Regions from separate parts of the Kitasatospora sp. NPDC001132 genome, predicted to be linked through region 2. Evidence: riboswitches for the same ligand, from Rfam matches in the RefSeq annotation. Region 2 holds a riboswitch; the other holds the start of a gene.

Region 1 (4,579 bases), on a different contig from region 2:
CCACCAGCAGCGCCTGCCCCCATGCCTTGGCGGCGGCGCCGACCGTCATGGCCAGCGCCCGGCCCGCCGCACGGGCATCCTCGGGGAGCAGCTCGCCGCGCTTGTCGACCTCGGCCAGCTCGCCGGCCCAGCGGGCGACCCGAACGGCGTCCACCAGCATCCGGCGGGCCAGCGGCGCCAGCTCGGCGGGTGCCGGGAAGCCCTCCGGCACGGGAACCCGACCCCGCCCGGGAGCCGGAGCCGGCCCCCGTCGCCGGGGTACTCCGTTACGGGGGACACCCGCCCCACCCGGCCTGCCACCGGCGGGCCGTTGGGCCGTTCCGGGGAGACGGGTCACCGTCGCACCGGTACCGATCGTCGGCGGGAGCGGGGCATCACGGTCGCGCGGGTTCCGAGACGTCACGTCGAGCAGTCTTCCCCTTGTACCGGCCTTCTGTCACATCCGGTTGTCCGTACGACAGGGCGAGCGGCGGCGGCACCTCCGCAAGATCGGGCAACAGCGGCAAACCGCCTGGCCGGAAACGTATGGCCTGCCCATGCCATCCCAGGCGCCTCGGTTGCCGGGAATACTCGGCCGGTCACCGTGCGTACGGGTGGGGGGTAAGGGATCGGACCAACTATTGCCCCTGACGACGTGCCGGATTTCGCACCGGCAATCCCCTCCCCCCGACTTCCGGCCGGGCTGTCCAGCCCGAATCCGGACGGATGGCTGGCGGGGGTTGGGGGATCGTGCTGCACGAGAAGTCGGACGGGCCGACTTCTCGTGCGCGCTCGACGTCATGGGAGAAACGTTCATTCGTGGACGGGGGGAAGCCGAACGGAAAAACCGACGGGACCCGGCCGAAAGCGCCCCGCGCGGAGAGGGGGGCTCACGCGGGACGGCTCGTACGGCAGCACTCGCGCGGAAAGGGTCGCATGGAACGGCTCGCGCGGAACGGCTCGCGCGGAACGGCTCGCGCGACAGGACTCGCGCGGAAGGCGGCTAGAGCAACGGAGTGAGCCACCGGCGGAGGAGTTCGGTATAGCGCTCGGGGGCGCTGTTCCAGAGGGTCGCGTGGTCGGCGCCGGGGAAGGCCTGGAGGCTGACCACGTCGCGGCGGGCGGCGGCCAGCTTCTCGGCGGCGCCGAAGGGGGCGATCCGGTCCTCGGGGCTGTGCAGGAGGAGGGTGGGCACCCGCAGGTCGGCGCCCTCGGCGATGCGGCCGAAGTCGGCGAGCTCGACGCCGGTCCGCCCCTCGGCGGCGAGGGCGCCGAGTTCCGCCGCGACGCCCGGGAAGCCGGAGCGGGCGGCGTCCCGGCGGGCGGAGGCCGGGCGGTCGAGCACGGGCGAGTCGAGGACCAGGCCCCGGACGGCGTGCGACCAGGCGGAGCGGGCCGCCGTGTGGAGGACCATGGTCGCACCGAGGGACCAACCGTAGAGGATCACGTTGCCGGCGCCGCTGTGCAGCGCCAGCCGTATCGCCGCCTCGACGTCGCGCCACTCGGTCTCGCCGAAGTGGCTGAGCCCGTCCGGGGAGGCGGGGGCGCCCCGGTCGCCGCGGTAGGTGACGGCGAGGGCGGGCAGGCCGAGCCGGTCGAGGACGGGGAGCACGGGGAGGGTCTGCCGACGGTCGGCCTCGGGGCCGTGCACCAGGATCACCCAGGTGCCGCGTTTGCCGTCGAGCTGCCAGGCGGGAAGGGCGCCGAGCTCGCCGTCGACGGCGGTGTCGGCGAAGGCGAGGCCGAGCGCCTCGGTGGGGTCGCCGAGGTGGACCCGCGGGGTGAAGCGGACCTCGGTGCCGGGGGTGAGGGTGCCCCGGTCGGCGCGGACCAGCCGGCGGGTGACCTCCTGCTCGTCGCCGTGCAGGATCTCCTCGACGACCGCGTGACCGCCGTCCGCCCACTCGACCGCCCAGCGGCCGGGGCGCAGGCTCCCGGGGCCGCGGGTGAAGGTGACCCGGCCGGGGGCGAGGCCGCGGACCACGACCGGAGCGGACTCCTGAACGGTGGTCACCGGACGGACCATCCGCTCGGATGCCCGACGGCCGATCACCAGCACGGCGGCCCCGACCGCGGCGGCCGCCACGACGGCTGCGGTTCCCCAACGCATTTCGCTCCCCGCTCTCCTGCCTCACGGACCGGACGGTGTTCGGACACCAGTTCACCGGCGCCCCGCCCGCCCGGCCACCGGGCTGGGCCGTCCGGGTCACCCGGGCGGCGGACCGGCCCTGCCGAGGAGCCGGCGGCCCTGGCTCTGCCGAGGTGGCGCCGCGGACGGGTGGCGAGGACGGCGGGCCGGCGGGAAGACGAAGGCCGAGGACGAGGACGAGGGCAGGCAGTGGCAGGCCCCGTCCTCGGCCCGCAGCGCCGACCGGTCCCACGGGCGTCAGCGGCGTCCGCGTGTGACCAACCCCTCCGTGACCTCGGTTGACTCCCGGTTCGAGCCCGTGATGGGATCCTGGGGCCAAACGGAGGCATGGAGAGGAAGCCGGTGGAAGTCCGGCGCGGTCCCGCCACTGTCACCGGGGAGCACGCTCGGAACATCGCCACGGCGGGCCGTCGACGGCCGCTGGAAGGCTCCGAGGGTGCGTTCGACCCGGAAGCCAGGAGACTCTCGCCGCCGTCACGTCGATCCAGGGCGCGGACCCTGAGTGAGGACACGCACGCGATGCAGGCTGCCCCGCCCTGCCCGACCCCGAGCTGCCCTCCGCCGTGCGACCGATGATCCCGCCCGCGCCTTCCGCGCGCCGTCCGCTGACCCGCGCCGCCGCGTTCGCGCTCGGCGCCGCCGCGGGCTACGCCGCCGACGCCCGCTTCGCCGACCCCCGCCGGGGCCACCCGGTGGCCGTCTTCGGCAGCGCCGCGACCCGGCTGGAGCGGCGGCTGTGGCGCGACGGCCGCGCCGCCGGGGCCGGGTACACGGCGCTGTGCGTGGGCGCGGTCGCGGCGGGCGCACTCGCCCTGGACCGTACGGTGGGCCGGCGCCCGCTGGGCCGGGCGGCGCTGGCGGCGGCCGCGACCTGGACGGTGCTCGGCGGCACCTCGCTGACCCGGGAGGCGCGCACCATCGGCCGCTCGCTGGCGGCGGGCGACCTCACGGCCGCGCGGGAACGGCTGCCGCACCTGTGCGGACGGGATCCGAGCGCGCTGGACGGGCAGCAGATCGCCCGGGCGGTGGTCGAGTCGGTGGCGGAGAACACCGCCGACGCCGTGGTCAACGCGCTGACCTGGGGCGCCCTGGCCGGCACGCCCGGCCTGCTCGCCTTCCGCGCCGTGAACACCCTGGACGCCATGGTGGGCCACCGCTCGCCGCGCTACGCCCGGTTCGGCTGGGCCTCGGCCCGGCTGGACGACCTGGCGGGCTGGCCGGGCGCCCGGCTGACGGCACTGCTGACGGTGGCAGCCGCGCCCGAACCGCGGACGGCCTGGCGGGTCTGGCGGCGCGACGGCTCCGCGCACCCGAGCCCGAACGCGGGCCAGGCCGAGTCGGCGTTCGCCGGCGCGGTGGGCGTCCGGTTGGGCGGGACGCTGCGGTACGGCGAGCGCGTGGAGAACCGGCCGGTACTGGGCGCGGAGCTGCGGCCGGTGACGGTGGACGACATCGAGCGGGCCTGCGCGCTCTCCCGGCGGGTGGGCGCGCTGGCGCTGGGTACGACGGTCGCGGGGCACGTCCTGCTGCGGGTGCTGGCGAAACGGGCGCTGACAGAACGGGTGCCCGCGGAACGGGTGCCGACGAAGCGACTGCTGCCGAGGATGAGGGGACGGGGATGAGCAACGCACTGCTGGTCGCGGGGACGACCTCGGACGCGGGCAAGAGCGTGGTGACGGCCGGGATCTGCCGTTGGCTCGCCCGCCAGGGCGTGCGGGTCGCGCCGTTCAAGGCGCAGAACATGTCGCTGAACTCCTTCGTCACCTCCGACGGCGCCGAGATCGGCCGCGCCCAGGCGATGCAGGCGCAGGCCGCCCGGGTGGAGCCGGAGGCGGCGATGAACCCGGTGCTGCTCAAGCCGGGCGCGGACGGCCGCAGCCAGGTGGTGCTGCTCGGCAGGCCGGTGGCCGAGGTGGGCGCGCTGGACTACCGCGAGCGCAAGCCCGTCCTGCTGGAGCGCTCCCTGGAGTGCCTGGCCGACCTGCGCCGCCGCTACGACGTGGTGGTCTGCGAGGGCGCGGGCTCGCCCGCCGAGATCAACCTGCGCGACCGCGACATCGCCAACATGGGCCTGGCCACCGCCGCCGCCCTGCCGGTGGTGGTGGTCGGGGACATCGACCGGGGCGGGGTCTTCGCGGCGATGTACGGGACGCTGGCGCTGCTGTCGGCGGAGGACCAGCGGCACGTGGCGGGCTGGTTCGTCAACAAGTTCCGCGGCGACGCGCGCCTGCTGGCACCCGGACTGGACATGCTGCGCGAGCTGACCGGCCGTCCGGTGCTGGGCACGCTGCCGATGCTGCCCGGGCTCTGGCTGGACGCCGAGGACTCGCTGGACCTGTCCACGGTGGTGGACCGGGCGGACGGGCCCGGGCCGCTCGGCGCGGACGTGCTGCGGGTGGCCGTGGTGCGCTTCCCCCGGCTGTCCAACTTCACCGACGTGGACGCGCTCGT
Region 2 (4,579 bases):
GGTGGTCGAGTCCGGCAACCCCCGCGAGGTGCTCACCAACCCGCAGCACGAGCGCACCAGGGCCTTCCTGTCCAAGGTGCTCTAGGCGGTACCGTCGGCGCCCGGCAGACCCCGTCCTGCCGGGCGCCGCCTCCTTTCCCGCCGGGGAAAGGAGGCCGGAACGCCGTACGAGTAATAGGCTGGAAGCAGTCAGCCCGTTACCGAATCTGGAAGGACCCCTGTGGAGCTCGCCGCCTACGCCGATCTCGCCGTTCGGCTGGTGAACACCGAGGAGCCCGAGCGCGGCACCGACGCGCTGACCTCCGTGGAGGCGGTGCGCGGCCTGTTCTCCGACTCCTCGCGGGCCGCCGCCCTCGCCGACGAGTCCGACCTGCCCCGGCTGCGGGCGGTGCGGACCAGGCTGCGCGGCGTCTTCGAGGCCGCCGCCGAGGGCGACGAGGTCCGCGGCGTCGACCTGCTGAACAGCCTGCTGATGGAGTACCCCGTCAGCCCGCTGGTCTCCGGACACGACTACCCGGACGACGCCGGGCGGCCGCGCTGGCACCTGCACCTGGCCGACAACTCCCCCACCGCCACCGCGCACTACACCGCGGTCGCCTGCATGGGCCTGGCCGTCCACCTGACCGAGCTGGGCGCCGACCGGCTCGGCATCTGCCAGGCCGCGCCCTGCCGCAACGCCTACCTGGACACCTCGACCAACCGCTCCCGCCGCTACTGCTCGGACCGCTGCGCGACCCGCGCCAACGTGGCCGCCTACCGGGCCCGCAAGCGCCAGGAGGCGGAGGCCGCGGGCCGGGCCTAGGCCCTCGCGAACCCAGGCCCCGGGAGGTCGAGGCCCCGGGAGTCCGGGCCCCAGGGCCTCAGACCTCCTCCACCCAGGCGCCGAGCCGGCGGGCCAGGCCCGGCACCCGGGCCAGCCGCGGGGTGAGCAGCAGCCGCTCCAGCCGGCGCCCCGGCGCCAGCCAGGCCGGGCTCGGGCTCAGCCGCAGCAGCACCCGGCCGAGCACCAGCTCGTCCGGGACGGCGCCGTAACTGCGGCTGTCGCTGTCCACCGGGCGGTTGTCCGACAGCAGCCACCAGCCCTTGGGCCGGCGCTCGGCGGCCCGCTTCACCACCAGCAGGTCCTGCTGGAACGGGTGCCGGAAGACCACCACCGCGCCCGGCCGGATCGGCGCGCCGTACCGGACCAGCAGCCGGTCGCCCTCGCGCAGGGTCGGGACCATCGACGGCCCCGCCACGTCGACCAGCCCGAACGGCAGCACGCCGCCCCGGTCCCCGGCTCCGACGTCCTCCGGTCGCGTGCTCCGCGCCACGACTCCTCCTCCCGCTCCGCCCGTACCCCAGTCTGCCGTACGGGCCGTCAGCGCTCCGATGTCCGGAATACCCCGGTTCCGGGTCCGTCTTTCGCCCTAGGCCCGCCGCCCGATCGCGAAACCGGGCGGGCGGAAGGGTAATCTCGGGCGCGGGAAGACGATCTAAGGAAGGACTCCCATGTTCTCTCGTCTGTTTGCACCGCGTGCCACCGCCCACGCCCACTGCGATCTGCCCTGCGGCGTGTACGACCCCGCGCAGGCCAAGCTCGAGGCCGAGTCCGTCAAGGCCACCCAGGAGAAGTACCAGGCCAACGAGGACCCGCACTTCCGCGCCCGCGCCATCATCATCAAGGAGCAGCGCGCCGAGGCCGTCAAGCACCACATCTCGGTGCTGTGGAGCGACTACTTCAAGGCCCCGCACTTCGAGAAGTACCCGCAGCTGCACCAGCTGATCAACGACACCCTGAAGGCCGCCTCGGCCGCCAAGGCGTCCACCGACCCGGCCACCGGCCAGGCCCTGCTGGACCTGATCGCCGAGGTCGACAAGATCTTCTGGGAGACCAAGCAGGCCTGAGCCTGACGCGTCGCCACCCGACCGCCCCCGTCCGGACCACCGGACGGGGGCGGTCGTGCGTTCACGCCCGATCCTCGAACGGTAAGGGTTGCCTGCCCTGAGTGGCTGTTATGCTGCCAGGGCGTCCGAGGGGGAAGTCCGGTGTGAATCCGGCGCTGACCCGCAACGGTGAGCACGGCCCGTACCAGCCCGTACGGCCGCGCCAGCCCGATCACCCTCGGCCGCCGAACTCCCGAGAACTCGCCGTGGACTGCGAGGGGAACGGCGCCCCGGCACGCCCCGGCCCGCGCCCGCCCCGGCGCACCCCCGGCCCGAGGCAAGGCGCACCCGTGAACCGCGCACCCGCAGACCGTGCAGTCGGCCCGCCCACTCGTCGCACACCCGTCGTCCCGCTCGCCGCCGGCCTCGGCGCCGCCCTCCTGCTCTCGCTGGTCTGCGGGGTCGCCCTCGGCTCCTCCGGGCTCGGCCTGCCCCGGGTGCTGCGGCTGCTGGGCGCCGGGCTGACGGGCGGTCGACTGGAGGCGGACGAGGCGGCCGCGTACGCGATCGTCTGGGAGATCCGGCTGCCGCGCACCGTACTGGCCGCCGTGGTCGGCGCCGGACTGGCCGCCTGCGGCGTCGCCGTCCAGGCCCTGGTGCGCAACGCGCTGGCCGACCCCTTCGTCCTCGGCATCTCCTCCGGCGCGGCCGTCGGCGCCAACGCCGTCCTGCTGTTCGGCGCCTTCGCCTCGCTCGGCGTGTGGGCGATCTCCGCCTCCGCCTTCGGCTCCGCCCTGGCCGCCATGACGCTGGTCTACCTCGCCGCCCGCACCGCGTTCGGGCTCACCCCGCTGCGCCTGGTGCTCACCGGCACGGCCCTGTCCTACGGGTTCTCCGCCGCCACCACCCTGATGGTCTTCGCCGCCGACCGCGGCGAGGCCGCCCGGGACGCCATGATGTGGCTGCTCGGCAGCCTCGGCGGCGCCACCTGGGGCTCGGTGCCGATCGCCGCCGTCACCGTCCTGGCCGGCCTCGCCCACCTGGCCTGCGCCGCCGGACGGCTGGACGCGCTCGCGATGGGCGACGAGACCTCCGCCTCGCTCGGCGTGGACCCGGACCGGCTGCGCCGCGAGCTGTTCGTGGTGACCGCCGCCGTCACCGGCACCGTGGTCGCGGTCAGCGGGGCGATCGGCTTCGTCGGGCTGCTGATGCCGCACCTGGCCCGGATGCTGGTCGGCGCCGGGCACCGCCGGGTGCTGGTGATCGCCCCGCTCGCCGGGGCCCTGCTGCTGGTCTGGGTGGACATCGCCTCGCGCACCCTGCTGGCGCCCGCCGAACTGCCCGTCGGGGTGTTCACCGCAGTGCTCGGCGTGCCCGCCTTCCTGCTGATGATGCGCCGCCGCGGCCAGTCCTTCGGAGGCACCCGGTGACCGACGTGACCGAGGCGGCCGCCGTGGCCGCGCACGCCCAGGACCTCGCCGTCGACGCCGTCTCGGTAGAGCCGGCCGGCACCCGACTGGTCCACGAGGTGAGCCTGGCGGCCGCCGCCGGACAGGTGGTCGGGCTCATCGGCCCGAACGGCAGCGGGAAGTCGACGCTGCTGCGCTGCGTCTACCGGGTGCTGAAGCCGGCCGGCGGCGCGGTCCGGCTGGCCGGCGACGACCTGCACGCCCTCACCGCCCGCGAGACGGCCCGCCGAGTGGCCGCACTGACCCAGGAGCACTCCGCCGAGTTCGACTTCACCGTCGCCGAGGTGGTCGCGATGGGCCGGCTGCCGCACCGCCGCGGCTTCGGCGCCCCCACCGACGGGGACGCGGAGCGCTGCGCCGAGGCGCTGCGCAAGGTCCGGGCCGGGCACCTGGCCGAGCGCGGCTTCCTGAGCCTGTCCGGGGGCGAGAAGCAGCGGGTGCTGTTCGCCCGCGCCCTGGTCCAGGAGCCGCGCCTGCTGGTGCTGGACGAACCCACCAACCACCTCGACATCGCCCACCAGTTGGAGGTGCTGGCGCTCGCCCGCGAGGCCGGCCCGACGGTGCTCACCGCGCTGCACGACCTCAACCTGGCGGCGGGTCACTGCGACCTGCTGTACGTGCTGCGGGCCGGCCGGATCGTCGCCTCCGGCACGCCCGAGGAGGTGCTCCGACCCGCCCTGCTGGCCGAGGTGTTCGGCGTCCGGGCCACCCCGGTGCGGCACCCGGAGAGCGGTGCCCTCCAGCTGCTGTTCGACCGTCTCGACCACCCCGTCTGATCCGCCCTCCCCTGCCCAGAGGAACCACCGTGCGCACCAAGGCCGTTGCCGCCACCGCCCTGCTCACCCTCGGACTCACCGCCTGCGGCGCCGAGATCGCCCCCAAGGAGACCGCCACCGCCTCCGCCCATTACCCGGTGGCGGTGGACAACTGCGGCGAGAAGCTCACCTTCGACCGGAAGCCCGCCCGGGTGGTGACCAACGACGTCAACATCACCGAGCTGATGCTCTCCCTGGGCCTCGCCGACCGGATGGCCGGCTACGTGATGCCCGACGACAAGGGGCAGATCGACAAGGTCGCCTGGAAGGACGGCTACCAGCAGACCACCTGGCTCTCCAAGAAGGTGCTCACCAAGGAGATCGCCCTGGACGCCAAGGCCGACCTGGTCTTCGCCGGCTGGCACTACGGCTTCGACGAGGGCAGCGGCGTCACCCCGCAGGCCTTCAAGGCGCTCGGCGTCGACTCGT

Evidence for each region. Region 2 has a riboswitch for cobalamin ahead of ACWDBE_RS07925 (FecCD family ABC transporter permease). Riboswitches for the same ligand answer to the same signal wherever they lie in the genome.
Region 1: another riboswitch for cobalamin. It lies ahead of ACWDBE_RS09760 (cobalamin biosynthesis protein); the one in region 2 lies ahead of ACWDBE_RS07925 (FecCD family ABC transporter permease).

The regions. Positions count from the first base shown of each region.
Region 1 covers NZ_JBSFKF010000005.1:274,242-278,820, reverse strand. Annotated here, with positions in the region: gene ACWDBE_RS09770 (hypothetical protein) at 1-211, opposite strand, end outside; gene ACWDBE_RS09765 (alpha/beta hydrolase) at 983-2,089, opposite strand; cobalamin riboswitch at 2,461-2,593, shown strand; gene ACWDBE_RS09760 (cobalamin biosynthesis protein) at 2,701-3,750, shown strand; gene ACWDBE_RS09755 (cobyric acid synthase) at 3,747-4,579, shown strand, end outside.
Region 2 covers NZ_JBSFKF010000004.1:221,385-225,963, forward strand. Annotated here, with positions in the region: gene ACWDBE_RS07905 (amino acid ABC transporter ATP-binding protein) at 1-85, shown strand, start outside; gene ACWDBE_RS07910 (CGNR zinc finger domain-containing protein) at 221-802, shown strand; gene sodX (nickel-type superoxide dismutase maturation protease) at 861-1,223, opposite strand; gene sodN (superoxide dismutase, Ni) at 1,492-1,887, shown strand; cobalamin riboswitch at 1,976-2,124, shown strand; gene ACWDBE_RS07925 (FecCD family ABC transporter permease) at 2,217-3,296, shown strand; gene ACWDBE_RS07930 (ABC transporter ATP-binding protein) at 3,302-4,111, shown strand; gene ACWDBE_RS07935 (ABC transporter substrate-binding protein) at 4,141-4,579, shown strand, end outside.